2 regions of the Paenibacillus sp. MDMC362 genome follow, and region 2 is predicted to be linked to the other one. Evidence: a T-box and tRNA genes for the amino acid it is inferred to sense, from the RefSeq annotation. Region 2 holds a T-box; the other holds one or more tRNA genes.
What was found. The T-box of region 2 lies ahead of DP091_RS27670 (alanine--tRNA ligase). A T-box ahead of a tRNA ligase gene usually reads a tRNA of that ligase, here a tRNA-Ala.
Positions count from the first base shown of each region.

Region 1: it has a tRNA-Ala gene. The T-box ahead of DP091_RS27670 (alanine--tRNA ligase) is inferred to sense a tRNA for this amino acid. The anticodon was not compared.

Region 1 covers NZ_QLYT01000014.1:33,679-50,477, forward strand. The annotation lists gene DP091_RS05885 (ROK family protein) at 1-579, shown strand, start outside; gene DP091_RS05890 (arylsulfatase) at 1,189-2,640, shown strand; gene DP091_RS05895 (extracellular solute-binding protein) at 2,960-4,585, opposite strand; gene DP091_RS05900 (carbohydrate ABC transporter permease) at 4,638-5,531, opposite strand; gene DP091_RS05905 (ABC transporter permease) at 5,554-6,501, opposite strand; gene DP091_RS05915 (response regulator transcription factor) at 6,850-8,292, shown strand; gene DP091_RS05920 (sensor histidine kinase) at 8,289-10,076, shown strand; tRNA gene DP091_RS05925 (tRNA-Ala) at 10,299-10,371, opposite strand; gene nrdR (transcriptional regulator NrdR) at 10,549-11,022, opposite strand; gene DP091_RS05935 (alpha/beta-type small acid-soluble spore protein) at 11,171-11,398, shown strand; gene DP091_RS05940 (lytic transglycosylase domain-containing protein) at 11,466-12,032, opposite strand; gene coaE (dephospho-CoA kinase) at 12,029-12,628, opposite strand; gene DP091_RS05950 (MntP/YtaF family protein) at 12,638-13,378, opposite strand; gene mutM (DNA-formamidopyrimidine glycosylase) at 13,501-14,334, opposite strand; gene polA (DNA polymerase I) at 14,480-16,799, opposite strand, start outside.
Region 2 covers NZ_QLYT01000068.1:16,759-33,557, forward strand. The annotation lists gene DP091_RS27630 (hypothetical protein) at 1-724, shown strand, start outside; gene DP091_RS27635 (winged helix-turn-helix transcriptional regulator) at 727-1,089, opposite strand; gene DP091_RS27640 (response regulator transcription factor) at 1,592-2,269, shown strand; gene DP091_RS27645 (HAMP domain-containing sensor histidine kinase) at 2,266-3,276, shown strand; gene DP091_RS27650 (ABC transporter ATP-binding protein) at 3,369-4,082, shown strand; gene DP091_RS27655 (ABC transporter permease) at 4,079-4,828, shown strand; gene DP091_RS27660 (ABC transporter permease) at 4,825-5,583, shown strand; gene DP091_RS32130 (ATP-binding cassette domain-containing protein) at 5,703-5,828, shown strand; gene DP091_RS32135 (hypothetical protein) at 5,883-6,278, shown strand; T-box leader at 6,367-6,609, shown strand; gene DP091_RS27670 (alanine--tRNA ligase) at 6,718-8,589, shown strand; gene DP091_RS27675 (stalk domain-containing protein) at 9,115-9,843, shown strand; gene DP091_RS27680 (DUF6366 family protein) at 10,044-10,250, shown strand; gene DP091_RS27685 (hydroxypyruvate isomerase family protein) at 10,532-11,290, shown strand; gene DP091_RS32420 (helix-turn-helix transcriptional regulator) at 11,602-12,465, opposite strand; gene DP091_RS27695 (beta-galactosidase) at 12,582-14,567, shown strand; partial or broken gene DP091_RS27700 (alpha-galactosidase) at 14,835-15,070, shown strand; gene DP091_RS27710 (Lrp/AsnC family transcriptional regulator) at 15,829-16,242, opposite strand; gene DP091_RS27715 (MBL fold metallo-hydrolase) at 16,384-16,799, shown strand, end outside.

The DNA.
Region 1 (16,799 bases), on a different contig from region 2:
CAACATGCCTTGTACGTCCATGCGGGAGTAAGCCTGCGTTCAGCCATAATGTCTCACGGGCGGATCGTGCATGGAACGGTCGATATGGAGGGTTCCATTGGGCAAATGATTATTCAGTGCGACGGTCCCCGATTGAATGCTTCGGGCAATTATGGTGCTCTTGAGGCATATGCATCCATTGAAGCTTTAGAAAAGGAAGCAAGGTCTCTTGCAAAAATGGGCGTTTTCTTAAACCATGACCAACAGTTGGAGATTCCGCCCGAGCAGCTTCGTTACGATACACTGCTTCAGGCATTAAAGGCAGGCGATCCATCCGTGAGAGAGATGTTCAGCCGCTCCGCAGCCTATTTTGGTATCGGCTTGGCCAACCTAATCAACACCTTGCATCCTGAGATGGTCATCCTTGGCGGTTCGCTCATTACATCAAACCAAATGTATTTCGAAGAATCGACTAAAATAGCTCTTAAACACGTGCATTACTCTTCGAAATATAAACCTCAGTTCTCGAAAGGCCAGCTCAAAGAGGCCGCCGTCGTTACCGGGGCAGCCTTGAATGTGTGGAAAACAATAGAGCTTTAACTTAGGCACTATTTCGGCTTGAAAGTGTTGGATAGATTATATAGAAACCGCAAGTCCCGTTACGAAGCGACTGCAACACTGAAATACGATCGGCATGTTTAACATCTGTTCATGGGGGCGCTGAATCTTGGTCGTCTGGCACATGTGGGTACAATCTTTCGACCGGGCCTATCGTCCAAATCCTCCGTCGACACCAAGCCGCGCCTTCATTATTGAATGTACCTAGTCAGCATGGAACATGGACACTCGGCAGCTCGCCGTGATCGCTCGTAAACACAACCAGTCATTCTTCCTCCATCCCATTTGCATCGAGGATCGAAAATGCATTTTACCAACCCCAACCGTACGGTAACCAGACTGCTTCAGATGGTCACAGAGCGTTATTTCATCCTCATTCAGTGATACTCCTATATTCCATGCTCCATGAACATGAGGTATCGGCCCGTAAAGAGTGATGCACGGGAAGGCGTACATCAAAGATGTTCTTGTAACAACGTCAGTTACTATGAAATCACGTGTGACGAAATCAGCCGAATGAACAATCGATTGTATAATCAAATCCTGAACTTTGATAGAATGAAGTAAAAAGTCATAGTTTGGAGGCATGAAGTGAAACCCAATATTTTGCTAATTACAGTCGATCAGATGAGAGCAGATTGCCTGAGCCTTCTCGGTCACCCGATTGTAGAGACACCGAACTTGGATCATTTGGCCCAAACCGGTGTGCTCTTTGATCGCGCTTACTCGGCAACACCGACATGCATCCCGGCAAGAGCTGCCATTTTCACAGGTATGAGCCAGCGTTCTCATGGCCGAGTAGGATATCAGGATAAAGTGCCATGGCGTTACGAGCATATGCTGCCGGGGGAACTGGCTAAGGCCGGCTACCACACCCAATGTGTAGGCAAAATGCACGTGTACCCCGCACGTAATCTGTGCGGCTTCCATAATGTTGTACTGCATGACGGATACCTGCACCACAATCGAGATCGACATACTCCTTACGGCTCTCATTTTGATCAGGCTGACGACTACCTGGTATGGCTGCGGCAAACAGCAGGCGCAGAACATGATCTGCTGGACTTGGGGCTCGACTGTAATGCCTCCACGGTAGCACGGCCTTGGCATCTGCCTGAGCGCCTTCATCCCACCAACTGGGCCGTCGAACAATCTATCGACTTTCTGAGACGGCGTGATCCCGATAAGCCTTTCTTTTTGTGGACATCCTTTGTTCGCCCGCATTCTCCGCTGGACCCGCCGCAGGCGTATTTTGACATGTACAAAGATTTGGAAATGCCAGATCCCCCTATCGGTGACTGGGTGGATCAAGTTAAAGCCGAAGCGGGAAGCTTTGATCCAACAACGAATCGCGGTAAAATACCGGAACGTCGTCTCCATCGGGCCCAGGCCGCCTACTACGCTTTGCTCACCCACATTGACGATCAGATCGGCAGATTGCTCAATGCTGTGAAGGAATACGGAATCTACCAAAATACAATTATCCTATTCACCTCAGATCATGGGGAGTTATTAGGGGACCATCATTATTTCCGCAAGTCCCTTGCTTATGAAGGCAGCACCAGAATTCCGTTTATTGTTAACGACCCTTCAGGCAGATACGGCTTCTCAAAGGGCAGCCGGGTACAAGAAGTGATAGAGCTCCGGGACATTATGCCAACCTTCCTTGATGCAGCGGGTGCGGAAATCCCACCATCCGTCGAAGGACAGAGCCTGCTGCCGCTGTGTACAGGTAGAGACACGGCTTGGCGCTCCTACATTCATGGAGAGCAGGCATTCGGCGAACAATCCAACCATTGGGTTACAGACGGGTCAACGAAATACATATGGTACTCCCAGACGGGGGAGGAGCAGCTGTTCGACCTGACGGCGGACCCGCATGAAACAGTGAATTTAGCAGCCAATACGGATCAAGAACCGAGACTTCATGAATGGAGGGCGAGACTCATTCAGGAGCTGGAAGATCGAGAAGAAGGATTTGTACAGGACGGTAAATTGATGATAGGAAGAAAAACGGTAGCTTGCCTGAGCCATATTCTATAATGAACACAAGGAACCAGGACAGACCCGAACGGGCCTGCCCTGGTTTTTTCCTGTGCAGCAAGGCAAATCCGCCCTGAATCGGAATAACACCGCTGATCTCTCCCGGGTTCAATGGTTTTGCCGCTTCAAACTCCCGCTGTGATACATCTGTACCGTTACCGTTAAAATTTGTTTCTCCTCACTCCCGTCTCGATTCATGATCTAGAAACCAGATAACGCAAAAGAGCCCCTATTTATTAGAATTTGTTCCAAGTCACTGGACATTTCCTTTAATAAAAGAGACGCTTTTTGCGGTACTACCTGCTGCTATTGCCTTTTGTTATTCAATGCCGGACTCTTTCGCTTTGGCGTTGACCTCTTCAATCATCTGATCGAGTCCCTTGGATTTGTAGTTATTCAAAATATTATTCCAAGCCTGCTCTACCGGCTCTTTGCTCAGCATGACCTTCAGCAAATCATCATGATCCAGCACACTGAATTTATCCTTGGTCGGTGTGGACAGGTAAGTCAGGCGGATATCATAATCCGGCAGTTTGGAGTTTTTAATACTCCAATCAATGAAGTCAACCGCTTCCTGTCTGACCTTTTTGTTAGTAATCGTTGGATTATCCATTGCATAAGTATCCGAAGTGTTGTAAGTAACCAGGTTTAACAGTGTGTTAATAGCTGGATACTTCAACATCAGGCTCTCTTCGTGGAGAGGAACCTTCTTGTCCCCTTCAATTTTGTAATCTTCACCTTCAATGCCATAAGTCAGCAATGTGCTGCCTTCTTCGGAAAGAATATAATCGTACAGTCTCATAATACGGTCAAGCTTCTTATCATCCATCTTGGCGTTAAAGTAGCTTTCAGACCAATAAGTCTTAAATACTGGATGATAGCGTTCGCCGTCCGGACCTATTAGCGGCTTCAATATTTTTACGTTTTCCGTGAATTCTGCGTCTGGATACACTGTTTTCCAACGCTTCTCATAAACGTTCTGATCAATGCCTTTAAATCCTCCACCCATCAGCAGTGCTGCTGATTTACCGGAAACAAATTTATCATACGCAGAGTCCGGTTTGGTCAATGCGATATCCGGGTCAACCAGTTTGTTGTCATACATATCCCTCATGTTTTGCAGAGCAGGAAGCGCGTTTTTGCTGAATACAGCCGGTATGAACTTCCCGTCTTCCTTGATCCATTTAAAATCGCTTCCGCTGCCGTCGCTTGTTGCCGCAGCATTACCGTACAACCAGAAGAATCCGCCAAGCATTTTAACCGTAGATGATGTAAGACCTGTAATCCCTTTGCCTTCCGGATCTTGTTCTACAATCGCTTGCAGCATGGCTTTGAATTCATCCCAGGTTTCAGGCTCCTTGGTGATACCCGCTTGCTGGGCAAGATCCCATCTGTACAATACAGGGCGGTCAAGTACGCTCCACTGAACCGTAGGGAACATACGTCTCGGAACGTTATAGAATTTCCCGTCCTCACTCAATCCTTTAATATCTGGCGTTTCAAAGTACTCTTTCAAGTTCGGGTAAGCGGACAGGTCCTCAGGAAGCGCCTTAACGACCCCCTGATTCACCCAGTTTCTGTAATATTGAGTTCCGATGGCATCTGTTGCAAAAATATCCGGAAGCTGGCCGGAAGCGGCCCACATCTGATATTTTTGTACATAGTCATCCCATGTCACGTTTACAGGCTTGATGGTAATGTTGAATTTCTTCATAACATCCTGAAAAATCTTATCCTCTTGAAACTTGGGAGCAATCGTGTCGATATCCCAAAAACCAACCGAAATTTCGAGATGTTCCTTGAACGGATCATCACTGGCCGCGCCCGTCCCGCCATTGCTGTTGGGTTCTTGATTTGAAGCATCCTTTGTTCCGCATCCAGCCAACAATCCTGCCATCAGCACTAGAATGATGGTCAGCGTGCTGAATTTTCGTAGCTTTTGCATTGTAAAACCTCCCTTTTTTATGTGTACAACCGGATGACTGTATATGAAAGTATTATTCTTTCATGGATCCGACAAGGACGCCCTTGGCGAAGTGTTTCTGCAGGAACGGGTATACCAGCATGATCGGCAAACAGGAAATCACGATGCTGGCCATCTGGAGACTCGGGGTGTAAACCTTCGTCAAATTTTTCTGCTCGGCCATGGTCATAGCAATGCTATTTAGCGAAGAGCTGGCCGTAATCAAGATATTTCTAAGGTAAATCTGCAGCGGGGCCTTGTCTGCATCACTGATAAAGATGAGGGCGTGCCACCACTCATTCCACCTTTCCACCGCATAGAACAAACCGAAGGTTGCCATAAATGGCATGGAAATCGGGATGATAATTTTGAGCAAAATATACATATCATTCGCGCCGTCCAGCTTGGCTGATTCTTCCAGGCCATCTGGAATCGTGCTGAAGTAATTCTTCATAATAATCAGGTACATCGTATTAATCCCCGCAGGGATGATCATGACCAGGATGTTATTAATCAAGCCTACTTCCTTTACCACCAGGTAAAAGGGAATGAGCCCCCCGTTAAAAAACATCGTGAACAAGATGAGTGTAAGAACCGCGTTCCTTCCCGGCATCCCTTTTTTGGAGAGAGCATAAGCACCCGCCACCGAGATGACCATACTGAAGATCACCCCGCCGATGGTTACCAAGATCGTAACCAGGAAGGAGCTCCAGAATTTCGTATCCGACAATACAACCTTATAAGCTGAGAAGTCAAAGGATTGCGGCAGCCAGTATAAATCACTTTTGCTGATGACATCAAACTTAGCAAATGAAATGATGATCACGTTATAGAAAGGATAAAAAGTAATTAGTGCAAGAATGCCCAGAACAATATAAGTTACGATATCGAAGGTGCTCATTTTCTTTTTAGCTCGCGTTGGTTCCATCCTCTTTAGCAGCTCCTTTCAGCTAGTACAATCCTTGTTCTCCCATTCTTTTCACAGCCATGTTCGCCAGCACTAAAAGCACCAGGTTGATCACCGACTTTAGCAATCCGACCGCTGTCATATAACCAAAATCAGCACCGACTGTAAATGTGGTCCGGTATATATAGGTATCGATTGTATCCGCTACGGAATATACCGGTGAACTGTACAGGTTGAAGATTTGATCAAAGCTGCCTCCCAGACTCATCAGCCCGCCAATTGTAAGTACAAACAGGATGGCTACTGTGCTCTTAATACCTGGCCAAGCGATATACCGTAGTCGCTGGAACCGGCTGGCCCCATCGATTTCAGCAGCTTCATACAGATCCGGATTGATGCCTGCGAGCGCTGCCATATAAATGATGGAATCCCATCCTATCTCTTTCCATACATGGGTTATGTAAAGCATCGGCCGGAACTCATTTTCATTGACCAACGGTGATGATGTTTCAATACCTAGCAGTGACAAGAGCTGTGTATATACTCCGTCATTACTTAGAATATTGGTAAGGATCCCCGCCAGGACAACCCAAGAGATGAAATGCGGAAACGTAAAGAGTGTCTGGAAGAACTTTCTTGCTCGGCTGCGTGAAAACTCGTTCATGACTATAGCTAAAATGATCGGAAGCGGAAAATGGATGACCAGCTTAGCCAAGCTGATGATAACGGTGTTTTCGAAAGCATTCCAGAATTCCTGGTCATGCATAAGCGTCTTGAAATGATCGAACCCGATCCAGGGACTTCCTAATATCCCCTTGCTGAAATCAAACGTTTTTAAAGCAAGTGTGACCCCATACATCGGCAAATAGCTAAACACTAGGTACCAGATCACGACGGGAAGCAGCATTAAATAATGATACTTATATTGACGAATGGTGCTCCACAAAGCAATTTTAGAGGGGTGCGCCTCCAATCTTTTCTCTGATTTCATTCTTTCTCGCCGCCTTATTCCGTATTTTCATGATCGTGTGCCGTCTCTATGTATACGTTTTCACGTTTCAAATAGAGACTGCAGTCCATATCGACTTGATGTGATTTATTATATTAATCATCCGTTTCGGCGCATATAGACATAATTCGGGTTCTGTTTGGACTTATTTATGATCTGATCCGCATTCCCCAATTCTAAGTTTTGTACATAGGAATCCGTAATAATGTCTATATCGTAAGGCCCGCTTCCCCGTTTACCCGAATCAAAAAGTAGTGTATTCTTTCCATAAGAAATGAGTGCGCTTTCAGCAGCATCCATACTTGCACATCGTTCTACACAGGAGGTCATATGTACAAAGCTATTATTGTAGATGACGAAAAATGGATCATGGAAGGCATTAAAGCAGGAGTAGAATGGGGATCATACGGCTTCGAGGTCGTCGGCAGTGCCGAAAACGGTCAGGACGCGCTTACCATGATGGAACAGCTTCGACCGGATGTCGTATTTACGGATATCAAGATGCCGCTGATGAACGGTCTTGAGCTCATCAAAACAGGCAGAGAACGATTTCCCAATACATTATTTGTCGTGCTCAGCGCCCATGCTGAATTTGCGTACGCCCAGAAAGCCTTAAATTACGGGACGTTCGGCTATTGTCTTAAACCGTTCGAGGTTGAGGAAATTCACAATATGTTAAAGCGGCTGTCGGATGTACTATCGGCGCGTCCGCAAGAATCAGTCCTGCCTCCTTCACCTGAACTCTACGAGGCGATCTGCGCCAATGAGACGGTCCTGGTTAAGAAGATAATCACACGAAGCGAGATGAACTTACATGATAAACATAAAATCCAGCCTCTGGTAATTGTTGTTCATGGCAATAAGTTCTCCGTTATTTCAGGGACAATCAAGCATCTCCGCTTTCAAATGAGCCCCCGCCGGTTCGGCTTTCTAGTCTATGAAAATGAGACGGAAGCTTTGATTCACAGCCTGTTTTCTACTAACAGTAAAGAATCATTGTGCAGCATCGGGATCGGTTATGCCCTCTCCGACTTGTCCGAGCTCAGTTCTTCCTTAGAAGCGGCTTCTCTTGCATCGTACGGGATCTTTACAACCGGAAAACCCGGTGTGTTCAATGCTCCTCCACATACCAATCCCCGAATTGAAGAGGTACTAAGGAATTTATCGCAAGCAATGGAACAGAAGGATAGAATCCAATTCAGCGCTGCCATGAACCACGCCAGGCTCCAATTTCGCAGCGGTGTTTTCAGCATAAAGGATGCCTATCTCATCTTCACTGCCTTAATGACTTTGTTCTACAGGGAAGGCGTATCAAGCTCAGCCCGGGTGTATGAAGGCTATGAGGAGCTTTCATATCATTACGGGGATGCGGATGCCATGATTGACTACTTGATGGAGCACACGCTGGGTTACCTCTCGGAAGAACAGCCTGTACTCATAACCGAGGTTTCCCATAAAACGATCAGAAAAATGTTGGAGTTTATCCATGACAACTTTACAACCGAAATCTCCATTCAGAGTCTTTCCGAGCGATTTTATCTAAGCCCTAATTATTTATGTCACTTATTCAAAAAAGAAGTTGGCGAAAACTTTATCGAGTATATCTCCCGTCTTCGGATCGAATATGCGTGCAAGCTGCTTGCTCAAAAGGACCTCCCTATCAAGCAAATTGGTGAGAAATGCGGCTTTAACGATTATTTCTACTTCACCCGTATATTTAAAAGGATCGTAAGCCAAACACCGACGCAGTACAGAGAGAGTATTTCCAAATGAAGTTTTTCAAAAAGCTGTCTATCCGAGTTCAGGTCATGACGATCGGACTCATTATTATCGCCATGGTCCCTGTTATTGTACTAAATGCGTACAAGCAGTCTAGTGAATTAATTATCGATCAGAACACTCAGTATAACAAAGAGCTTATCGCTATCATGAAGCAGCGGATATCCTCCAACTACTCTGAGATTTCCGAACTCATGGTCAATCTGGGGTATGATGCTACGGTTCAGAATTTCTTAGCGGAAAGCGATGATCTAACAATTTACGAGCTTGCCAAGAAGGTTGAAAGCGTCATGGGCGTCATCAAAAATACCAATCCCGATATATTGGACATCTCCGTCGTCAGCAACACCCGCAAAGTCGTCTCGTTAAAGGGAACGATTACCGATGTTTACGATGCGGAAAACATACCGGAGCAAGACGGTGCCGCTCACTATGCCGGGTTCCGAAAGGGCAGTCCCACGCTTGACCGGGACAAATTCCTGTTCAGCATGAATATTTTCTCCCTAGGCAATAGAATCCCGTACGGGGACAACGCCGGCTTTATGATGATCGGGCTCGATGTGCGCTCCATAAATAAGGAGATCGAAAAATACCCCCGCTTGGCCGGTACCAACTTTTATCTGTTTGACAACCGCGATCTGGTGTACTCCAACAGCAGCCAGGATGAGCAACTAATCCAGCTGATCAACGGCCCCTTGTTGAACAAGGACCAGGATCACATGGTCGTAGAAACGAATGCCGGCGCCCGTTATATCGTGCAATCCCATGTGCTGCCCGAAATTGGAGGCAAAATTGTGACGGCTACGCCGATCAGCCTGCTGACTAAGGGTCTCCAGCCTTTAAAAACGAAGAGCTACATTCTGGTTGTGTTGATGCTTCTGATTATATCCATTCCGTACAGTATTCTAATGATGAACTTATTAAAGCCGCTGTCCAAGCTCATGACCTTCATGAAACAATTAAAGACCGGAAACTTGAATGTGCTGCATTCAAAGGTCCGACTGGAAGGTTATGCGGAAATCGAAATGATCTCGAATGAATTCAACACGATGCTTCAGCGGATCAATGGTTTAACGAATCAGCTGGTTCAATCCGATACCCAACTGTATCAATCCGAGCTGGAGAAACAGCGGTTGCAGTACGCCTTCCTTCAGAGCCAGATCAATCCGCATTTTCTAAGCAATACGCTGGATACGATGAAAGGGATCGCCATTTCGCAGGGCAGCAGAGAAACGTATGAAATGGCGGGTGCCTTAAGCCGGATGCTCCGGTACAGCATCAAGGGAGGGGATGAGGTCAGTCTCGGGGAAGAGCTTCAAATCGTAAACGCGTATATCACCATCTATCAGATAAGGTTCTCCGGCCGCTTTACGTATGGATTGGTCTGCCCAGAGGAGTTTTTGCCCCTCCTCATACCCAAGATGATCATCCAGCCGATCGTGGAAAATGCGCTCACGCACGGTCTTGAAACCTTGGCTCAAGGCGGGGCAGTACATATCCATGTGCACACCAACGAAAATGGGGATCTTGTTGTCATGGTAAAAGATAATGGGATTGGAATGTCATCTGACCGGCTGGAGCAGCTTAACCATCTTCTCCATTCTGAGGGCAAGGACTCGATATTAAACGGACATATCGGGGTGGCTAACGTTCATCACCGCATCCAATTCAAATACGGCAGCGCTTATGGATTAAGCCTTCAGAGTGAAACGGGAAAAGGAACCGAGGTAACCCTCATCTTTCCTTCCATTCTTCCCAATGCTAAGTCTTCAGACTAATAAGAGCTTTTTCATGGCCCCTTAGATACCGAACCAAAGCAAGATCGATCATATCGGCACCCGGAACTGGCCGCATATAGCTCTACGGAAAATTATAAATCTACGTTCATTATGTTCGATTCTCGTCCCCAATTCTCCTCAAGACCATTCTTGGGGAGAATTAAAGAATCACTAAAAAAGCAAAAAACCCTTGATGATATACCATCAAGGGTTTTCTTATTATGGAGCCTAGGGGGATCGAACCCCTGACCTCATCGCTGCCAGCGATGCGCTCTCCCAGCTGAGCTAAGGCCCCGTAAGCGACTTCTATATCATATAAAAAATCAGCAGGCATGTCAACAGGTTTTTCACATTTTTTGATGACGTGCTGTATCCCTTTTACTTCTCTATATAATGTCACTTATCGATGATGAGGATGGGGCTCCTTGAGAGCACCGGAAGAGCACCTGGATCACGCACAAGCCTGGCGCTCTTACAGCTCCTGACCGTCCGTATCCTTGGACAGCAAGCTTTTCAGTTCCTTCATAAACATATTGATATCCTTGAACTGCCGATACACGGACGCAAACCGGACGTATGCTACCTCATCGACCGGATACAGCCGTTCCATCAGAAGCTCCCCGATTTGGCGGCTCTCCACCTCTGCTGCTGCGGTATTGCGCACTGCCTTCTCGACATCCGATACGATCATATCCAGCTGGTCCACGGATACCGGACGCTTCTCGCATGCCCGAATCAAACCGCGGAGTACCTTCTCCCGGCTGAATTCTTCGCGGCTTCCATCCTTCTTCACAACAATCAGCGGCGTTTCCTCCACCATCTCAAAGGTTGTAAATCTCTTGCTGCACTGCTCGCATTCCCTGCGGCGGCGGATGGATTTATTCTCGTTGGCAGGCCTGGAATCCAGCACTTTCGTTCCGGCATAACTGCAATATGGACACTTCATAAAGTCATCTTCACTTCCTTTGTTTCAGCGTATTTTAGCCTTAAAGGCACTAATGAAAAATTTACCAACAAAACTTTTTTCTTTTATGTTATGAAAATGCGAAACCCGAGACATAATACTTTTACCAACCCAAGGAGGTGAACTTAACATGGCACAAAGCAACAACAACTCCAACAACCTGGTTGTTCCTCGCGCAAACGCTGCTCTTGAGCAATTGAAGTACGAGGTAGCTCAAGAACTTGGTATCTCCATTCCACAAGACGGATACCAAGGTAACATGACTTCCTACGAGAACGGTTCGATCGGGGGATACATCACAAAGCGTCTTGTAACCCTGGCCGAGCAACAATTGGCTGGTCAATTCTCCGGTCAATAATTGATTCTTCCTTAAAAAGGAGTGTTGGACGGCTCAATGTAAGAGCCTGTCCAGCGCTCTTTTTTCGTTAAAAGCCGTCCTTATACACATCCGTATATTGATTATAATAATAAATCACGCGCTGTACATAGTGGCGGGTTTCCCCGATGGGAATACTCTTCACATTCTCGTAGGTTCCATCCCACATGCCCTTATTGATCCAATTCTTGACGTTCCCGGGGCCTGCATTGTAGGCGGCGATGGCAGCAATCGGGTTGCCGTCCATTTCCTTGTGCAGGTTCTGAATATACCAGGTGCCCAGCTGGATATTTGCATCCACTTCATTCTTAACGTTCAGCAGGTTTACCGATGGCAGCTTGGCCATTTCCATCGCCCAATTCGCCGTATCCGGCATCAGCTGCATAATGCCCAGCGCGCCTTTCTTGGACTCCTTGCCCGGCTTAAAGTTCGTTTCCACACGAATAATGGATGCCACCAGGAACGGATCGACCTCATAGTAAGCGGCATGCTTCCGTATTTCATCTTTATAATGAATCGGATACAGCAAGGTCATCCAGTTCGAGCTCAGATACAGCAGCGCTACGAAAGAGACAAACAGCAGAAGCAGCACTCTTTTTTTACGGAGCCACTTCATAGACTAACCAACCTGCCCCACAGGTTGTCCACCTGCTGCTGCGTTTCGGCCAATGTTCCGCTGTTATCGATGAGGATATCCGCCAGACGCTTCTTCTCCTCGATATCCATCTGACTGTTTAAACGCGCTTCTGCCGCTTCCCTGTTAAGATCATCGCGCACCATCAGACGCTCAAGCTGCAGCTCTCGCGGTACATAAACAACAGCGACCTGGTCAAGATAAGAATAATGTTCCTTGGCCTCAAGCAGCAGCGGAATATCCGCTACAACGAGCCGGTCGGGATACTGCCGCTCATACGCTTCCGTCCGTTCCCGGATTTCCTGCCGGATCGCCGGATGCGTGATCTCATTCAATACCGTTCTCTGCTCGGGATGGTGGAAGATCATCTCCCCGAGTTTTTTTCGATTCAACGTACCGTCCTCAAACAGGATTGCTTGTCCAAAATGTTCGGTCACTTTACCCAGCACCGGATGACCCGGGAGCATGACTTCCCGGGCGATGAGATCCGCATCGACGAGAAGTGCTCCCTTCATGGTCAACATGGAGGACACGGTGCTCTTGCCAGTTGCAATTCCTCCGGTTAAACCGATATTCATGACTTCACCTCATAACAGCTTCATTATACCCATGACGATTAACAAAAAAGCAGGCAAATAAGAGATAAAACGCATCCCGCCCTTGGATGCAAAACGTAAACCAACCCTCATGCCCAGCACCAGGAATACCCCGCTAAACAAAGAAACAACAGCCGCGGTACCTAACGGTGAGAAGCCCAGCATGGCAGCGCCAAGCCCTGCGCCGAACGCATCGAGCGATAACGCGATCCCGAGCCACATCGCCTCCCACGGGGAGATGCTGCCGGAGTCGTCCAGATCCGCCTTCGAGGGACTGCGCAGAATTTGAATGACAACCCCGACCTTCGGAATCTCAAGAGAGAATACCGTCCGCTGAAGATGCACTTGACCTGCCGTGTTAACCTCACGTCTTGATTTCACTTGATGGTCAGATGCCTTCGTTTCCATAAGAGTCTTCGAAACATCCTTACTGGAAACCGGCTGCACATCTGACTCGTTTCTTCTGCGAACTTGCTGATATAGAGACCATAAGCCCAGCAGAATCAAAATGGCGGCTCCGATCACGGACGCCACGGATGGGGATAAGAACCGCTGTAACAGCGCGCCCGCCTGCATGGAGGCGCCAAGCACCAAGCCGGAACATAGCGAGATGATCAATACAGACAGCAGCGGTATCCTTGTTTTGCGCAGACCGTATGTAACCCCCGCACCGAATCCGTCCAGGCTTAATGCCATGGCCAGCAGCGCAGACGAGAAAATATGACTGAGCACCCTTTTCCCTCCTCGTAAGCTCCACATCAAGCGGCTCATTCATGAAGAAGAGCAGCTCCATGCGCTCCACATATGTTCCACATTATATGTGTAGGGATAGGAATGGGTGCACGCCTATTGGATTACTTCTTAACCGGCTGACACTTCGGGCAGTAGTGGGTCCCCCGTCCGCCAACCACGATCTTATGAATCGGTCCACCGCATGTATGACACGGCTTGTCCTTCCGTCCGTAAATCTGATGACTATGCTGGAACATCCCCATTTCACCCTGTCCATTGACATAGGATTTAATGGAGGAACCACCCGCTTCTACGGCTTCGGACAGTGTATCCACAATGGCATGATACAATCGCTTGAGTTCGGCATCCTTCAGGCTGTTGGCGTTACGCTCTGGATGAATCTTGGCTCGAAACAATGCCTCATCGACATATATATTGCCGATGCCGACCACATATGCCTGATTCAGGAGCACCGCTTTAATCTTCGTTTTTTTGCTGCCGATGACTTCCTTGAAGGTTCCGAACGTAAACGTTTCATCCAGCGGCTCATACCCCAGCTTGGCAAGAGGAGCATGCTGAAATTCTTCCCCCGTTGCAAAGAGATGCATCGTTCCGAATTGGCGTACGTCCTTATAGCGCAGCTCCGTGCCGTCCGAGAAATGGAATATAACATGGGTGTGCTTCTCCACCGGCTCCTCGGCAGAGTACAACCCGTAACGCCCTTCCATCCGAAGATGCGAGACGAGCACCAGTCCGTCCAGCAATATCCGTAAAAATTTCCCGCGGCGCTCTACACCTTCCACGGTATGATCCTTCAACATAAACGCAAATGCCTCAATATCGTCAGGACGCTGAATAATCCGCGGCAGATGTATGGATACATGATCTATATGCTTACCTTTAATCAATTGGTTAAGTGTTCGTTTCACCGTTTCTACTTCCGGCAATTCCGGCATAATGACTTCACCTCATCTCCCATTATACCGGAAGTTAGGACAGAGCGGGACCATGGTTTTGTGGAAAGGTATGGTGCATAATGCGCCCCTCTTCACGCCATGATCCCTATAAACGATTCTCTATCCGCTAACACATTGTATAACTTTACTTCGCTTCGTACCAGTTCTCGCCATAGCTGACTTCCGATTTCAGCGGTACCGACAGCTTCAGTGCCTGACTCATCACTTCCGGCACCAATTCCTTCATGATCTCCAGCTCATCCTCCGGCACCTCGAACACCAATTCATCGTGCACCTGAAGCAGCATGCGGCTCTTCAATTGACGATCATGCAGCGCCTTGTCCATATGGACCATGGCCAGCTTGATAATGTCGGCCGCGGTTCCCTGAATCGGCGTATTCATTGCCGTCCGCTCGGCAAAAGACCGCAGGTTGAAGTTGCTGGCGTTAATCTCCGGCAGGTAACGTCTGCGTTCAAGCAATGTCTTCACATAGCCGTCTTGCTTCGCCTGCTTGACGATCACGTCCATATAACGCCGCACGCCCTGGAACACCTCGAAATACTGGTCGATGAAGGCCGCGGCTTCCTTCCGGGTAATATTCAGGTTCTGGGACAAGCCATAGTCGCTGATTCCATACACAATGCCGAAGTTAACCGCCTTGGCGGATCGGCGCATATTGGAGTCCACCTCATCCATGCTGACTCCGAACACGTCCATCGCGGTCTTTGTATGGATATCCATATCGTGGACGAAGGCTTCCTTCAGCCGTTCATCATCCGAGATATGCGCAAGTACGCGCAGCTCGATCTGAGAGTAGTCCGCCGCCAAAATGCTCCAGCCCGGCTCGGACGGAACGAAGACCTTGCGCAGCTTGCGGCCCTCCTCCAGACGGATCGGAATGTTCTGCAAATTCGGATATTGGCTGCTCAGACGACCCGTCGCGGCAATCGTCTGACGATAGAATGTGTGCACTTTGCCAGTTTGCGACGAAATTTCCTTCAGAAGACCTTCCACATAAGTGGATTGCAGCTTGGCCAAGGTACGATACTTCAGAATCAAGCGGACAATATCATGATAAGGCGCCAGCTTTTCGAGCACCTCGGCATCGGTGGAATAACCGGTTTTGGTCTTCTTGATGACCGGAAGCTCCAGCTTCACAAACAGAATCTCGCCCAGCTGTTTAGGCGAATTAAGATTGAATTCCGTTCCGGCGATCTCATATATCTCATGAACTAGCTTCTCGATCTGTCCTTCAAACTCGCGCCCCAGCTCCTTCAAATCCTCCGCATTCACGGCAATTCCCTGCTTCTCCATATCAGCCAGAATGCGGGACAGCGGCATCTCCAGCTCATGGAACAGCGGCAGCATTTCATTGGCAGCCAGCTCTTTCTCCTGAACGGGAACCAGTTCGGATACAGCCAGGCATTTTCTGGCCATGTGCTCGCTAAGCTTCTCCATATCGGGAACCTTGTACTTTGCCCCTTTACCGAACACATCCTCATCGGCTTGTAGATACGCAAGCCCGTATTTGGAGGCCAGACCGCTGAGACTTTGATTCGATTCGGTCGGGTCCAGCAGGTAGGCAGCCAGATGAACGTCGAATGCCGCGCCGGCAAAAGCGATGCCCTGCCAGTGGAGGGCCAGATCAATGCGGTGCAGATCATATCCGCGTTTAGGGATCCCGCTATCGGCAAGCCAAGCACGGACAGGCTCGGCCTCTTCCGACTTCAGAACCTCAAACGGAATGAAGTACTGCCGTTCCTCCGTAGCGAGTGCAAGCCCGATCACCTCGGCTTGATGAGGATTGTCCCCATGCGTCTCTACGTGGAGTACGGTGACCTGGGCCAGGTTATCCGCAACCTCCTTAAGCCCCTTCGTGTCTACAAGGGTCACTTCAATCTTCGCTTCGGGCTTCGACTCAGCCGCATCCCCGCCCACTCCGCTTGTGCTCAGGTTTAACCGTTCAATCAGCGATTTGAACTCCAGCTTCGCCAGTGCGGGTCCCGCTGTCTCTTCATTCAAGCCAGTAAACGCCATGTCATCCAGCGACTGCTCCAGCGGCACTTCGCGGAAGATCGTAGCCAGCTTCTTGCTGAGTATGGCGGAATCCGCATGCTCTTCGATTTTCTCTTTCATTTTGCCTTTCAGCTCGTCGGTGCGTGACACCACGGCTTCAACGGATCCAAATTCATGAAGCAGCTTCAGAGCCGTCTTCTCACCCACTCCCGGAACGCCGGGAATGTTATCGGAAGCATCGCCCATCAGTCCCTTAAGGTCGATAATCTGATCAGGCGTCAGATCATATCGCTCCTTAATCTGTTCTGGTCCGTAATACTCGATATCGGTAACGCCCTTGCGGACCATCGCGATGGTGGTATGCTCCGAGGCCAGCTGCAGCATATCCTTATCTCCGGATACCACCATCACCTTCCGACCAGCTTCGTCAGCCTGACGGGTAATGGTC
Region 2 (16,799 bases):
CTTCGCGCAAAGTTTCTTAAGCCCTGAGCTCTCCACGGTTGTTGGATACGGATTTCAATACCGTCTCGGGATGGTGCTGCCTGCGGCAATTGGAAAACCGATTACCGCCACAAAAAGCTTACTCTGCTGGCATCCCGCTCATCTTTTGCCCTATCAAAAGGCCGGGGAGTCAGACTCCGTTGTCTTCGATTATGCTGAGGGCGATTACTACGCAGCCTCCCGCAGTCGGATAGGTTCCCGCACATCAAAGCAACAGATCAACAATGAAATCAGTTTTCAAAACGAAATAGATATCGTACCCGAAGCAATCGAACAAGGTAGGGTTATATTAAATATGAGGTTGTCGGATGGGAATTACGAGTATCGTGTGGATGTTGGGCAGGCTATGCGAGGACACCGATATATGTATCGTCGTGAGCAAATCGCCGTAGCTACGGAAATTACAGCCTCGCAGTCCCGATCCGAATGGATCGAACATGCAGCTTCTGAAATATTGGGGGCGCCAGGACTCGCGACGTTCGATGAGGAAGGCGTTCACTACATTTCAGTAGGAGGAAATCCGCTCGTTGTGTGGGCGCTGCTTGGCAAATTATTTCCGCTAAATGTGGTTGTAATCGTTGACGAACAAGCGGATGGGGTGAAAGCGCCGCTTCTGGCAGGTAATGAATTAAGAGGGTTAATTCTGTTGAATGGAAGCTATTCTCGTCAAGTTGTTACCCGTTAACATCATGCCCTAGTATTGTGAATGGCAGTTTTGTCGTCCGGAAATAACCGCATATAATCTGTCCCAAAGTCGCGAAGCTGGATTAATATATCCATGAGGGCCTCCCCCAATTCGGTTAGCGAATATTCGACCTTTGGCGGAACTACCGCATACACTTTCCGGGCGATTAATCCGTCGTTTTCCAAGTCTCTTAACTGCACCGTCAGCATTTTTTGCGTAGCTCCGGGCATCAACTTCTGAAGCTCGTTGAACCGGTAGGTTTGTTTCGATAAATGACTTAAAATCAAAGGCTTCCATTTTCCACTTATTAATCCGAGAGTGATTTCGGAGGTACAAAGATAAACGCTATTGCGATATTCAATCATATTCAATACCTCTCTTTATTTTATTATTAATATCTACTAATCAACCCTGTTTAATATGAATTTTATCAAACCGAGCCCATCGTTTCAAGTATGAAACCCATGCTCAAAAGGATTGGCACATGGGACATGGTAGCTTGTAAGCAACAGGCTTGCCTCCAGATGAACCTCATTAGCATTGATAATGAGTACATTATGAAGTTGTAGTCCTGGTATTCCGTGCGGTTCGTTGATGTACTGGAGTAGCACCTGTTATATCCATTTTGTTGTTGAGGAAGGACTTACAACAGTACAGGATTTGCAGATGTTTTCAACATGTTTACCCTCACTTTTTTGAACCATAAATTTAGTTTATTTAAGAACAGAAAGAGCCCATCAGTTAGACGTTAGACGGGCCTCTTTTTTTTAAAACTCTATTAACGAACGATAAAATTGTCTTAACTGGAAACTATTTTTTATATTGTGTTAATCTGTAGTGGACTCCATTTAAAGAGAGGGATGTTACTTGAAAAGAAATGTATTATATATTGAAGATAATGAGAAAATTGGCAGTTGGGTAAAGGAAGAATTGGAACAGCGAGGGTTTTCAGTTCAGTGGCTGCTAACTGGTGAAGGAGCCGAAAGAGAAGTCAATCAGCATGAAATCGTTATTTTGGATATCATGTTACCCGGTTTAGACGGATTTACTGTGGGAAGACGATTAAAGAAGGCAGCTCCTGCTATTCCTATTTTGCTGTTAACTGCTCGAACATCGATAGATGATAAAGTAGATGGTTTACAATTTGCTGATGACTACTTAACGAAACCATTCCATACGGATGAATTAGTTGCAAGATTAGAAGTATTATTCCGTCGTAATGGTGGAACAAAATTCGAACGCATTTCATTAGGAAATCAGATTGAAGTAGATCCAGAAGGTCAAATGATATTTGACAAACGCACAGGAGAAGAAATTATATTAACAGGGAAACAGCATCAAATCTTAATGTACTTCTTACGCCACCCTAATCAAGTTTTACCAAAAGAACAAATTTATGAAGCAATTTGGGAAGAAGCTTATATAACTGGTGATAAAACATTAATGGTTCATATCCATCGACTGCGTCAAAAGCTGGAACGTCATCCGGATTCCCCAGAGATTATTGAAACATTGAAGGGAATAGGCTATCGGGTGAAACTATGAAACAGACTAGATCATTATTTCGTCGTTTTCTAAAAGTGCATTTTCTATTTATCTTTTTACCTCCCATTGTGCTTGTTTTCGTCAGTGCGTTTTTTGGGGTTTCAGATAATAATGAAAAAAATCTGAATACGTTAAATCTGTTTTACGTTACCGTGCTATTGTTTGGGTTTATTATTGTCGCATTTGTTATCTTATCTTGGCTGTTCTTCTTGAAACTTCAAAAACGTCTTGCCCGCTTACAGGAAGTCATGTCATTTTCAGCTAAAAATAATTCATTTCCTAAACCCATATCTGTTCAATCGGATCGTATGGATGAGATAGACCAGTTAGGAGTGTCTTTTAATTGGATGATTCAGCAGCTTGAAGACAGTCGCAAGCGAGCATTTGAAGAAGAATTATTACGACATCGACTCATTGCGAATTTATCTCACGACTTACGAACGCCACTTACCATTTTGAGAGGACATGTCACCCGTTTAGATAAAGAATCCATGAGTTTAGAAGGACAACACTCGTTAACAGAAGTCAACCATACGATTACAAGAGTCGGAGATCTAATGGATGATTTACTGTCCTATACATTGCTTACATCAGGGAAACATCCTTTTGAACCCGTTTCAACAGATATTGTACGTTTAGTAAGAGCATCTGTTGCTGCGTGGTATCCTGTGTTTGAAGAAAAAGAAATTCAGCTCGATGTTGATTTACCGGCAGAGGAGACTTTTTATTGGGAAGCAGATCCTAATTGGATAACACGGGTATTGGATAATTTATTTCAGAATATTCTTCGCCATGCAGCAGAGGGGAAATATGCAAACATTGTAGTTGATGTAGAAAAAGAACAGATCATTGTTGCAGACAGAGGTCCCGGTTTGGATAACTCTTCCCATGAGCGTGGGGCGGGGATTGGTTTATCGACTTGTCATTATATGTTGAAAAAAATGAATCTGAAAGCGAACTTTACATCAAATGAAAATGGTACAAGAGTAACCATTGCTAGGGCTTAACCAAAAGGTAATCCAGAATTAAACCACATGATATCCGTGATGTAACTTTGCTTCTATATAATTGGAACCATAACAGAAAGGAAGTGTTATGGTTGATTACCATTAATAAGTTAGTCAAATATCGCGGAACTCAACAAATCTTATCAGGTATCAGTTTTAAAGCAAGACCTGGTAGAGTGACTGGTTTTTTAGGTCCGAATGGGGCAGGGAAAAGTTCTACACTACGCATCCTGCTTGGATTAGATCGTGCCACCTCAGGGAGTGCACTCATTAATGGCAAGCCATTCGCAGAATTACATAATCCTCTAGCAACCGTAGGTGCCGCACTGGATGGATCTGGAGCTCATCGTATGCGAACAGGAAGGGCCCATTTACGTTGGATTGCTCGTGCCGCAGGATTGCCTCGTTCACGTGTTGAGGAAGTTCTGGAAATCGTAGGTCTTACTAATGCAGCTGACAAAAGAGTAGGGAATTATTCGCTTGGTATGGGGAGAAGACTTGGAATGGCGGCTGCACTGCTGGGTGATCCCCAAATATTAGTTTTAGACGAACCCGTAAATGGGCTCGACCCGGAAGGAATTCGTTGGATCCGGACATTTTTACGTGAACGTGCTGAGTCAGGCAACACGGTGTTACTATCCAGTCATCTAATAGGAGAGCTTGCAGAGACGGTTGATGATGTGGTCATTATTAAGCATGGAACAATCGTTGCAGATGGAACATTGGATGAAGTAATAGGTAACCATTCCACGCTGGAGAAAGCTTTTTTTGCCCGGACATCTGAACATGCAGGTGATGTTGTATGAGAGCATTCAACGCGGAACTATCTAAATTGTTCTCCCTTCCGGGCATTTGGCTTGCCTTTCTTATTGGAGCATTTGCCCCTGCGGTCATAGCTGCCTTAGACAGCATAGCACAAAAAGAGGATATTATAGCTGGAATTAACACACGGCTATTGGAAGTTGGCTATATTGGATTAGCTCTTGGTGTACAAGGTGTCATCATTCTTGGTGTGCTTGCTGTCAGTAGCGAGTATTTGACAGAGAGCAGTGAATCTGGCGGAGGACAACAGATTACAACAAGTTTAACGGTTATTTCATCAAGACTGCATTTTTTGCTGGCAAAAGCAGGCGCTGTGACAGTAATCAGTATACTGCTTTGTATTGTTGCTATAATGACAACTGTGTCAGCCACGCATCTTGTTCTTGGTCAGTATACCCCTGCATTGGAATGGTCTAAACTGCTCGGTGCAGTTTGTTACTGGACATTCACTGCTCTTGTAGCATTTGGGATTACTGTTCTAACTAAGAATGGCACTATTCCGCTTGCTGTTCTCATCATCAATACATCCGTTGTATCATTTAGTTTCTTGCTTTCTAAGGTTACAAAGTTAGCGTTATACTTACCGGATCGGGCTGGCCTTGAAATGTTTATGTTTCTGAGCGACAGATTTCTCACCCCGTTCACAGGCGGCTTAGTCATGTCTGCCTGGGTAGTCGTTCTTTTCATTGCTGCAGCTATTGTATTCCATAGGAGGGATGTTGCAGGATGAGTGTCCCTTCTAGTAGACAGATTACACAAATCCTTCGTGCTGAACTGGATAAATTAGTAACATTACCATTGATATGGCTCACCCTTATGGGTACATTCATTCTTCATTTACTATTAGCCGCAGCTTTTACTTCTATTGGTCTACAAGGGGCAGCAGGGACGCAAAGTATACTGAATATAGGGCTTGCTTCGATGGGATATCTTCAAGCAGGATTCATTATTCTTGGGATCATAGCTACTTGTTCGGAGTATACCGGTGGACAGATTCGAACGACGTTAGCTACGATACCTTGGCGTGGGATTCAATTATCCATGAAGCATTTGGCATTGGCAATCATAAACGTTCCCGCGGCCTTTATTATTGCTGCATCCGGTGTACTATATACTTATATGATGATGAGAGATACAGCAGTAGGGTTTGATATAGACACAACGATAGAAGCATTAGCAGGTGCAACAGGCTATCTAACGTTAACCACGCTTCTGAGTGCAGCTATAGGTGCTTTATCAAGACGAACCACTCCTGCTTTAGTAGTACTGCTTGGTTACTATTTCATTGTCAGTCCATTGTCGAGAGATTTTCTACCTGGTATTAAACATTATTTTCCCGATACGGCAGGATATTATATGTATACGCCGCCTTCCTCTGACGAAATAACTGTCCTTACACCAATGGAAGGGACAGGTATTTCAATGTTATGGACACTGATCTTTATTACAGTAGCTATTGTATTTTACCGTAAACGAGATGCCTAAGTTTAGGTTTCATCAATTCCATATTATAACGGTAGTGAATTTTTAAAGTGGTGGGCAAATGACAACGGAGGCACTATTAACACTTAAAGAAGTTTCAAAAAAATTACGGAAATAGAGAAGTGTTAACAGATGTCTCTCTTACGATTAACAAAGGAGATTGTTTAATTTTAAGGGGGAACAATGGTTCCGGAAAAAGTACGATGCTCCGAATTGTAAGTGGGCTAATTCCGATAAGTTCGGGGTGAACGGTTACTGAAGCATTCTGATTTAGTTATTGGTTACACACTAATACGTTGAAAATGACTCATTTTTCTAAAGGAATGTTGCAAAAAACGAACCTAATGCAAGCAATGATTGAAACGCCAGATGTCCTTGTACTGGATGAGCCTTTTTCAGGATTAGATAAAAAATCTACAGGGCACTTACTTAGCTCTGATCCGTTACTAGCAGGTCAATTGGAGAGTAGGGCATACTGGATCAGGCAAGGGCGAATATTGATGGATAATGTAGATAATTCTTCAGATCATTCGACTGCTTTTTTCGAACTGGAAGGTTCAGTGGACCAGGAGACTTGGAAAACATACGATAATGGATATCTCCTGTTCACCATCATGAAGAAAGATTATCGTGGCTTATTAATTGAATTTATACACAAAGGTGGAGAGTTTAACAGCCTGTGTGCAAAATCGACTTGACTCTTGGTTAAATTTTACATAGAATAGGAGAAACGTTATATGAAGAAGAGAGTCATTTGAGTGTGATACCATTGGTTTAACTTAAAACGTAAAGGCTATGATGAGAAATAGTAGGTATTAGGGATCTCACAGAGAGAAGATGGTTGGTGCGAATCTTCATTGATCTAATAGTGAAGCAGTCTCGGAGCTGTGAACCGAACAGAGGAATCTTAGTAGGCTTCAACGGAGTTCCACCGTTATTCAGGAAACAATATCGGAAATATCCCGTATTGATAGAGTGCAGAGAAATCTGAAATTAGGTGGTAACACGGACTAAAAGTTCGCCCTAAGTTGACAAGAAATATGTCAGCTTAGGGCTTTTTTATTTTATATCTTATCGTTTGATTATTTGTAAAATAATTTCCGAGAATAAATAATAATTGAAATGGAGGTATTGAGCATGGTGAAAATGACACCAGATGAGTTAAGAAAATCATATATTGATTTTATGAAAGAAATAGGGGCTAGCCAAGTGCCCTCTTCTAGCTTGTTACCAGAAAATGATCCCTCAACGTTATTTACAGGAAGTGGAATGCAACCTATGGTTCCATATTTATTGGGGGAAAAGCATCCGATAGGTAATGAGATTGCTAATATTCAGAAGTGTTTAAGGACAGTGGATATTGATGAAGTAGGAGATACGTCGCATCTGACATTTTTTGAAATGATAGGTCGATGGGAGTTTAAAGCAAATGAAAATATCTATAAGAAAAAGCAAATCGATGCCATTTGGAATTGGCATATTATCGAATTAGGAATTGATCCTGGCAGGCTGTATATCAGTGCTTTTATAGGAAGTGATGATTTGAATATACAGAAAGATACGGAAGCCATTCAAATCTGGTCAGAAAAATTTAAATCAGTTGGTATAGAACCTATCATTGAAGATGATCCCTATCAATATGGGGCATCTAGAGGTGGAAGAATATTCTTATACGATGAAAAAGAAAATTGGTGGAGTCGAGCCGGAAGTCCATTGGATATGCCTGTTGGTGAACCGGGTGGACCTGATAGTGAAATGTTCTATGATCTTGAACCAGGCGGTGATTCACTGGATCATCCTGCTTCTGTAAGCGAGAGGTTTTTAGAAATTGGGAACAACGTATTTATGTGTTACAAAAAAGAAGACACAGGATTTGTAAAAATGCAAAATCCCAATATTGATTATGGAGGCGGATTAGAAAGGGTTGCAACAGCCCTTAATGGTGACAAGGATATTTACAATACGGCTTTCTTCCTTAATCCCAAGAAAAAATTGATGGAGTTAAGTGGTAAACAATATACTGACGATTTAAAGTCGTTTAGAATCATACTTGATCATGTGAGAGCGGCTACTTTTCTAATTAATGATGGTGCGGAGCCAGCGAATAGTGATGCAGGGTATATAACAAGAAGGTTATTAAGAAGGGCGATTCGTGCAGGTAAAAAAATAGGCATACAAGGAAGTTTTGTAGGTGAGTTATCTGAAGTTTATATAGACGAAGCAACAGCTTATGAAGATTTGATCGGTAATAATAAGAAAGTTATCGAAATAGTAAATAAGGAAGAAAATCTTTTCTATAGAACTTTACAGCAAGGAGAATTTGAAATACAAAAACATCTTAAGAATAAGGGTAAAGTTACAGGTGCAGATGCCTTTTATTTTTACGAAACATATGGGTTTCCCTTGGAGTTGACGGAAGAGTTTCTAACTGAAAGAGGATATAGCATGGAGGACAAGGCGTCTTATATGGAGGCGGCAAAGAAACATGCTGAAAAGAGCAGAACTGCTTCTGCGGGTAAATTTAAAGGTGGATTAGCTGAACATTCAACAGAAACAACAGCGCTGCACACGGTATCTCATTTATTACTTGCTGGTTTAAGGGAAGTTTTAGGTGATCATGTTCATCAACAAGGAAGTAATATTACTTCAGAACGATTACGGTTTGACTTCAACCATGATGAAAAACTTACGCCTGAGCAAATAGCTGAGGTGGAAAAGTATGTGAATGATGCGATTACATCAAAAGCAGTTACCTATATTTCAGAGATGCCTAAAATTGAAGCGAAAGAAAGTAATGTCGAAGGGAATTTTTGGGATAAATATCCGGATATCGTTAAGGTGTATACAATCAAAGATGACGAAGGGAAAGTTTGGAGTCGAGAAGTATGTGGAGGACCTCATGTAGAAGATACAACAAACTTAGGAAAGTTCAGTATTAAAAAAGAACAATCTTCTGCTGCTGGAGTTAGAAGGATTAAAGGAGTAATTAATAAAAACGCGGAACAATAGCTGATGAATTAGGATTGCCATTTGTAACAACGTTATGAGTTGCCGGGAATCCTGAATGAATGATAAATCCGGCAATCGAAGAGGGTTTAACATCGCTTAGCCTTTCCGTTGGCGGTACCGGAGCACAGTATTCAAAGAAAGGGGAACTTATAAAAAAACAGAACGAAAATCGAGCTATATGGTGACACTAAATGAAAATTCAGTAGTTGTTCGAGGGACAAGAACTTGTACCGATTGCCGGAATGGACCAGATCATGAGCCGATATCCGATTAGATAAATATCTAACTGTTTCCATGTAATTTCATTAAGCTAACGGGCAGTTTAGCTTAATAACTCATCCTGCGCGGGGCACGAAGAAGAGAGCTACACAATCGCTTTTTTAGGCATATGGATGAGTAGTAGTGACCTAATGAATAAATTGCTGTTACTCAAAGGGTAAATTAGTGGATAAATTTACCTGTATTATTAATTGCTAATTCATGTAAAATTTATTGGTAGTATGAATAATTAAGTGAGGAGTAAATATGAAAATCATTATTTTGAAAAAACCAATTTTGTGGGTTGTTTTTATATCATTATTAAGTGGCGCTTTAATGATTGGTCCAAAGAGCACTTATGCCGCAAATGATGATTATGATGCATATGGCGGAGTAAACGGTTTGCTTTCTGAAGGTAGATTATATGCCCCTCTCCGTAGTATGGCGATGAATTATCAATTCAGATACGATGAACAACTTGATACATATTTTGATGTAAAAATAACTTGGAATCAGAAGACAAAAACTGCTTCACTAACTAAAGGCGGGAAGACTTTTAATGCTACTGTTGGTAATGGAGTATTGTTGAAGAATGGCTCGGTGTATGTACAATTTAAAGCTTTAAGTAACTTCTTCTATCCGAACGATTATATCAAATGGGATAAATCTACTTTGACAGGAAATTCTGAGCACATTACGGTATATGCTCGTCCATTGACAGATAATCAAGCATTGACTCTTGCAACAAATGCGATGTCCAAAAAGAAATACTGGATTCAATTTCATAAAAATAACGTAGAAATAGGTCTTCCTGAGTCAGAGTATATTCAATGGAATAAAAGTCTTACTAAATTTAAAGCGGTCTTTCATTCAGATGGGATTGTTGGCGACTATAACTATAGCTACAGTATTGAAGCTGAGATGACTAAGAAGGCTAATAATTGGACTATTACTTCATTTAATTATTCCGATGGTACAAGGATATATTATCCTTAATCATTACCTGGTCATTTACGTGATAAGGTTTGGTTAAATCGTGAAGCGCGCGTACAAGAGAGCCGTATGGGAAAGCATCCCTACGGCTTTTTTAATTTTTGATGAGCGTTGAAATTGAAAAATAATGTTATAATTATATTACTTCATCAATATAGTAGTATTTGATATCTAATTAAAATTATTTACCTAGGGGGTAAATAATGAGCAAAGATAATGAAACTCCTGAAAGAACAAGAGAAAGACTAAGACAAAAAGAATTGAAAAATAATCCATTTGGTCATATGAAAGACGGAATTGATAGGGCTCAGTATGGTAGTTTAGTCGATTTAGTAGGTAGTTTAGGTTGGAAAGGCACTTTAGTAATCATTGTTATTATAGTTAGTCTTATAGTTGCCCAATATTTTTAAGTAAGAGAATTTTTATTAATGGGTTTTAGTTTTATTCAGGGGACAAGATCATGGTCCCATTGAAAGTCGCTAATTTAGCGTTGTTTTATCGGTAAAAGTTGTTGTCCCGAATCGAGGACGATTGCCGAAATGGACAAGAACATGATCCGACTGCAAATGAACTACTTTCATCGAAGAACGATAGTTGAGGAGTTTTTATTGTTATTGGGGTAGTGGTATTAAACTTATTCGGTGCTGGACATGTTGAACGATAAGAATAATATAAAGGACGCGGTAAACTTATGAAGTTCTCAGTGTGCATTGATTCCGTATTTCGGGATATGGACATGCAAGAGGCACTGTCACTCGTAAAATCTTCGGGTTTTGACGCATTCGAGTTTTGGAATTGGAGACAAAAAGACATAAATCTGATGGCGAACGTAATGAAAAGACTAGATCTTTCGGTCTCAACTTTTTGTACGGATGGCGGCACCTTGGTCGATCGGGAATCGCATAAGGATTTCTTGGAAGGTCTCAAGGAATCAATTAGTGTGGCTAAGAAACTGGGCTGCAGCACGCTGATAACCCAAACTGGCAATGAACGGACGGGTATTCCGCGTGAACGTCAAATCGAATCCGTAGTAATGGGGTTACGATTGGCAGCTCCGATAGCAGAGGAAGCTGGAATTACACTTCTTTTAGAGCCTCTCAACACGGCAGTGGATCATCCTGGCTATCTCTTAACCAGTTCTAGCGAGGCATTCAACCTTATCGAACAAGTCAGTAGCGATCATGTGAAAGTGTTGTTCGATATTTATCACCAACAGATCACAGAAGGGAATATAATCAGTTCTATGCTGGGCAATCTTCAAAGTATTGGCCATTTACATGCTGCCGGTTGCCCGGGGCGCCATGAGTTGCAATTTGGTGAAATCCATTATGCTAACGTAATCCAAGCATTGCGCAGTGCGGGGTATTCGAACTATTTCGGTTTAGAGTTTTTTCCTTCCGTTGAACCTGCTCAAGGATTAGTGTTCGCCAAGAGTCTGATGGATCCATAGTAAGGACAGAAGAATAGTGGCCGGGCGCTGTTAGCTACCTGGCCATGTTTATTGAATTTACAAGATAAGTGCTGACAAGTATCCGGAGCTCGTCATTGAAAACTGCGATAGCGTATGCGTATCGACTATACCTTGTTGAGTTGGCACTGCATCCAGTCTACGAGTGATCAAGAAGGCTAATTGCGATATGCAGGCATTGCAGCTGAGCTCACCACTAGTTCTGACCACCGAGTAGTCGGCTATCAGGTCTATCCACTTCGAAAGGGAGACGAGGAAGAGGTTGTAGTCTACATGATAAACGCCTTATGTTGTTAGTTGCTGCCTATACCTCGCATTATTCTGAATTGTTCAGGAGTCATCCCCTCAGACTTTCGGAAGCACTGTATGAAGTACGTGCTGTTTGAAAAACCGCTGTACTCCGCAATGTGCTTCACTGTCATGTTTGAAGATACCAGTAGGGCTTTGGATTTGAGAATACGACATTCTGTTAAATACTCAATCGGAGTCTTTCCGATTGAGCGGTGGAACTGTCTGCTGAAATGTGAAGGACTACAATTCGCCTGCGACGCCATCTGCTCTAGCGTGAGCGACTCATGGCAGTGGGAGAGTATCCACTCCGCCGCCTCGGCTAGCTTGTCTCGCATCCCTGGTTTAGGGATGCCCTTGATAGCTTCTGCATGCTGGACGAGTAAGGCGACCATCTCATAAGTGATGGCTGATAATCTCGCTGATCCCTCTTGAAAAGGAGGCATGCTGCAGCAGTCTAGCAATTCTGACCAGAGCTGGTCAAGTCGCGCAACACCTTCCCACGAGAAGATCCAAACGTCTCGCTCCCCACGCCCCTGCAGAAGTGAGCCTAGTCCGCGCCCTGTAAAATGAATCCATCTGATATCCCATGGGTCGATACTGTCAGCGTAATATCGTTGCGGAACGCCGGGCCCGTAAAGAAACCCAGAGCCGCTTCGCAGTTCCACGAATTCCTCTCCGGTCCACACGTATCCCTTGCCTGCGCGAACGAGATGCCAGTTATAGGTTGTTAATCCGTTGGGTCTATTCTCATGGTGTTCTGTCTCATCGGTATAGTGACCGAATGATTCTGGATAACAGAGAAAGCGTTCGAATCGCGGGTTCGGAACAAAGTGATTTATGCGCAATAATGTCACCTCGAATAGCATAATTTTGATATACCGAGCAAAAATGAATGATTTATCACTCCATTTATTAATAATATAATTATTTTGTTGTTATAAACGCAAGCAAAATAATAATACAAAAAGTGGAGGATCGAAATATGAGAATGGGTGTGGATTACTATCCGGAGCATTGGGACCGCTCTATGTGGGAAGAAGATGCTAAGCTCATGCAAGAGACAGGCGTAAGTTTGATTCGTGTAGCCGAATTCGCCTGGTCACGACTTGAACCGACTGAAGGCAACTATGATTTCACTTGGCTTGACGATGCAATAGATACGTTTGCAACACATGGTATCCAAGTGGTCATCGGAACGCCGACCTGCACGCCGCCGAATTGGCTCGTGAATGCGTATCCGGATGTGCTACCACAAGATGAAAAGCTGCATCCACGTTATCCGGGAATTCGGGGGCACCGTTGTTATAACAGTCCTTCCATGAGACACTATTCGGCATTAATCGTGGAAAGGCTTGCGCTTCATTATGCGAATAATCCAGCTGTTATTGGTTGGCAGACTGATAATGAGTTTAGTCTGAATGAATGCAACTGCGAGCATTGCAATTCGCGGTTCCGGATGTGGCTTCAGGATAAGTATGATTCGATCGAATCCATCAACGCGGCGTGGGGTACCGTCGTGTGGAGCGGGGAGTACAGCGATTGGTCGCAAATAACGACTCCGCTTGGGGGAACCAATCATAAGAACCCATCCTATGTATTGGATTACAAACGTTTCGAGACTGATTCCGTAGTCGAATTCCAACAGCTGCAATTGAACATTTTGTGGAAGCATTGTCCAAATCATTTTGTTACGCATAACATCTGGAGTTACCCGATGTCGCTGGATTATTACAAGCTTTGCGAGAATCTAGATTTCGTTTCCCTCGACTATTACCCGAGCACAAGTCCGGAGAAAGCGGAGTCGAGCGGATACAGCGGAGCACTTACATTGGATTTGGCCCGTGGAATTAAACGGCAGAATTTCTGGATCATGGAGACGATTAGTGGCCCGCCGGGGTGCTGGATGCCGATGTGGCGTACGCCTCATCCTGGATTTATCCGTGCCTTTGCTTGGCAGAGCATCGCACGTGGCGCGGATACGCTCGTACACTTCCGTTGGCGAAGCGCTCCATCTGGAGCAGAGCAATTCTGGCACGGGCTTATCGATCACAGTAACGTGCCCGGCAGGAGATTCGAGGAATACCGCGGGTTGTGCGATGAAGTCCGGAAGCTTGCTCCGCTGTTGGAAGGGACGGAAGTGCAGGGCGAAGTGGCCATTCTTCATTCGCACGATCAATATAACGCGTTTCAGATTCAACACCAGGTAGAAGGTATGGATTTTTTCGATAATCTGAAAACGATCCATCGTGCCTTCACTAAGCTCGGCATCATGACGGATGTATTAAACGAGACAGATGATCTGAGCGGATATAAGTTAATTGTGGCTCCTTCGCTCTTCCTGCTCGACCCAGAGATTGCGTCTCGTTTAGAGACTTGCGTCAAGAACGGGGCTACGCTGGTATTGATGCCTCGAACGGGCGTGAAGAACCAGAATAACGTATGCTGGATCCAACCGTTGCCCGGACCGCTTTCCAATGCGGCGGGGGTCACTGTAGCTGAGTATGACCCGATAGGGAGGGATGTACACAAAATCCGCTGGCAGAATAAAGCTTACTCCTGCAGCCAATGGTGCGATATCCTAACACCTAAAAGTGCTGAGGCAGTGGCATGGTATGAAGACGATTTCTTCGCAGGTGAGACAGCCGCGACTGTTCATGAATTTGGCGAGGGCAAGGTTTACTATTTGGGAACGGTTCCCGAGGAGGCATTCTATTTGGACTTCCTTCGGGATATAGCAGATAATTCGGGCCTGCACTTTATCCCTGACTTGCCAGAAGGTATTCAGATTTCGACACGTGTCAAAGGGTCTACGAGATATTTGTTCCTAATGAATCTTACGCGTAAGCAACAGACCATGCTGCTTGATGATACGTTTCGAAGTCTTCTCGACAGTAGAGAGATCGGCCCAGCACTAACGATGGCTCCTTATGCGGTCGAAATCGTAGAACTTCCCCAGAAAAATGTATAGCTATAACGAAAGATAACATCGAGGCAAAGGAGTATGTTAGATATGATGGCACTCCTGCCATGTGGATCAAATTTTCAAAATATTTGAGGTGAGAAATTATGCTGTTTGCGGGTAAAAATAGCACTTATCAAAAAGATCCTCTACAGTTGCATATTAACACCGAAAAAAACACTATTAATTAAGAATTAAAAGGAGTTTGAATAATGAGTGTCATTGTTCAAGAGCAAATCTCAAAGTAGTATATCATCGGTTGTATCGAACAAGACTGAAGCGGCCAAGCTTGGAATTGAACTTTTTGTTTTGGTTGATGGTTGGTTTGGGAATAGGGATTCTGATAATTCGTCATTAGGTGATTGGTTCGAGGATCGCCGGAAACTGTCTGGCGGACTTGCTGATCTCGCGGAACTCGTGAATCGGCAGGGACTCAAATTCGGTCTCTGGTTTGAACCTGAAATGATCTCGCCAATGACCTCTTCAGAAAACAGCCAGTTTGGTGTCTTCATGTTCCGTGAAGGAGGCGAACTGTTTTAACGGTACATGTTTTTGTCCTCCGACAGACGACGAGGAGCATAAGATACGATAGTTCAGAATGAACCGCTTAAATGGCGGTTTTCCTTTTGCTCTCAAATTAACGAGCTTATGCAGCCTCGTCAACTATCGGGTAGAGGATAAAGGATACCGTAAACAAATGTTGGGGTAACAATACTGTCGGTGGACTAGAACATCGGTCCATTGAAAGTCGCTAATTTAGCGGCTTTTTTGTTTTATCGGTACAAGTTCTTGTCCCGAGCCAAGGACAAGAACATGGTCCGAGTACCGATTAGATAAGTATCTAATTATGTTTCCATGCGATTTCATTAAGCTAACGGGCAGAATAATATAATACGCTAAATATAATTTTGTAATTATTCTGGAGGATATTTATATGTGGCTAGGTGAGTAGGATTAATCAATTTAACCCTAGGTTCAGAAGAAATTTCATAGGTCATTCGAGCATATCCTGTAACCTAAGCTCTTCAGAGTCATGAGTTGGTTTGTCTGAAGAAAAGGTTGTTGTTTGAAAACTATTAATACAAACAAGGGATAGCATAAAAGTGATTAGGATCCTTTTCATTTTTTAATACACCTCTGCCAACGGACCTAGTAATAGTGACTTATGATTTTTATGCATAAAAGAAGCCGCTCCAATGATGGAGGGCCATTTTACTTTTTTGTGATGGGTTCGCTTCTCAGTAATACAAGTTTCTTTGTACGTTATTGTTTACAAGGTTTTGTCGATTACAATGGATAATTTATAGTTAGCATAATTGTTTAATTCTAATAAAAATTGGTTTAACGCTTCATTACTTGGAAACCTACATTCAAGCAGATAGCATCCATCACCGCTTATTTTGTAATTATTTAGGATGTGATCCTCTTTAGAATGAATGAATGAAAGAAATGGTTGATGGTGTGTATCTTTAATATAGATATTTAGAAATGCATACGTAAAACATCCTAATTTTGCGTGATTAACTTTTATGCTGTATCCCTCTATAACTCCAGTGCCCTCAAGTTTTTCTACCCGGGCTGCTGCTGCAGGTCCAGTTAGGTGAACTCTTTCCCCTAATTCTTTCATCGTAATTCGGCTATTTTGACTCAGCTCTTCAATAATTCGTTTATCTGTTTGATCCAAATCAAGCGCATCTCCTTTAAAAATAAAGTAAAAAGACCAATACACTTTATTTAATCTGTGTATTTGAAGGTAGCATCTAGTATAAACTTATCATTGTCAATAAACAAAATAAAAAATACAGAAGGAGAATTAAAAATAAATATGCACATTCAACAAGTTCGAAATGCAACAATCATTGTTCACTATGCAGGTAAAAAGTTCCTAGTCGATCCATTACTCGCAGACAAAGGTCTGTATGATCCATTCCCAGCAGGGATCAGAGAGGATTTGAGAAATCCTATAATTGATTTGCCAATGTCCGTTTACGACATCATTAAGGATGTCGATGCTGTTATTCTGACTCATTTGCATTTAGATCACTACGATGATAGAGCAAAAGCAGTGCTTCCAAAAGGCGCTAAAGTTTTTGTGCAAAACGAAGAAGATGCTAAACAAGTAAAAAGTGACGGTTTTCAACATGTAGAAGTACTTACTGAAGATACGCTTTTTGAAGGTATTCAGTTAATTAAAACAAAAGGCGAGCACGGCAGAGGGAAAGATTTATTAGAAATGATGGG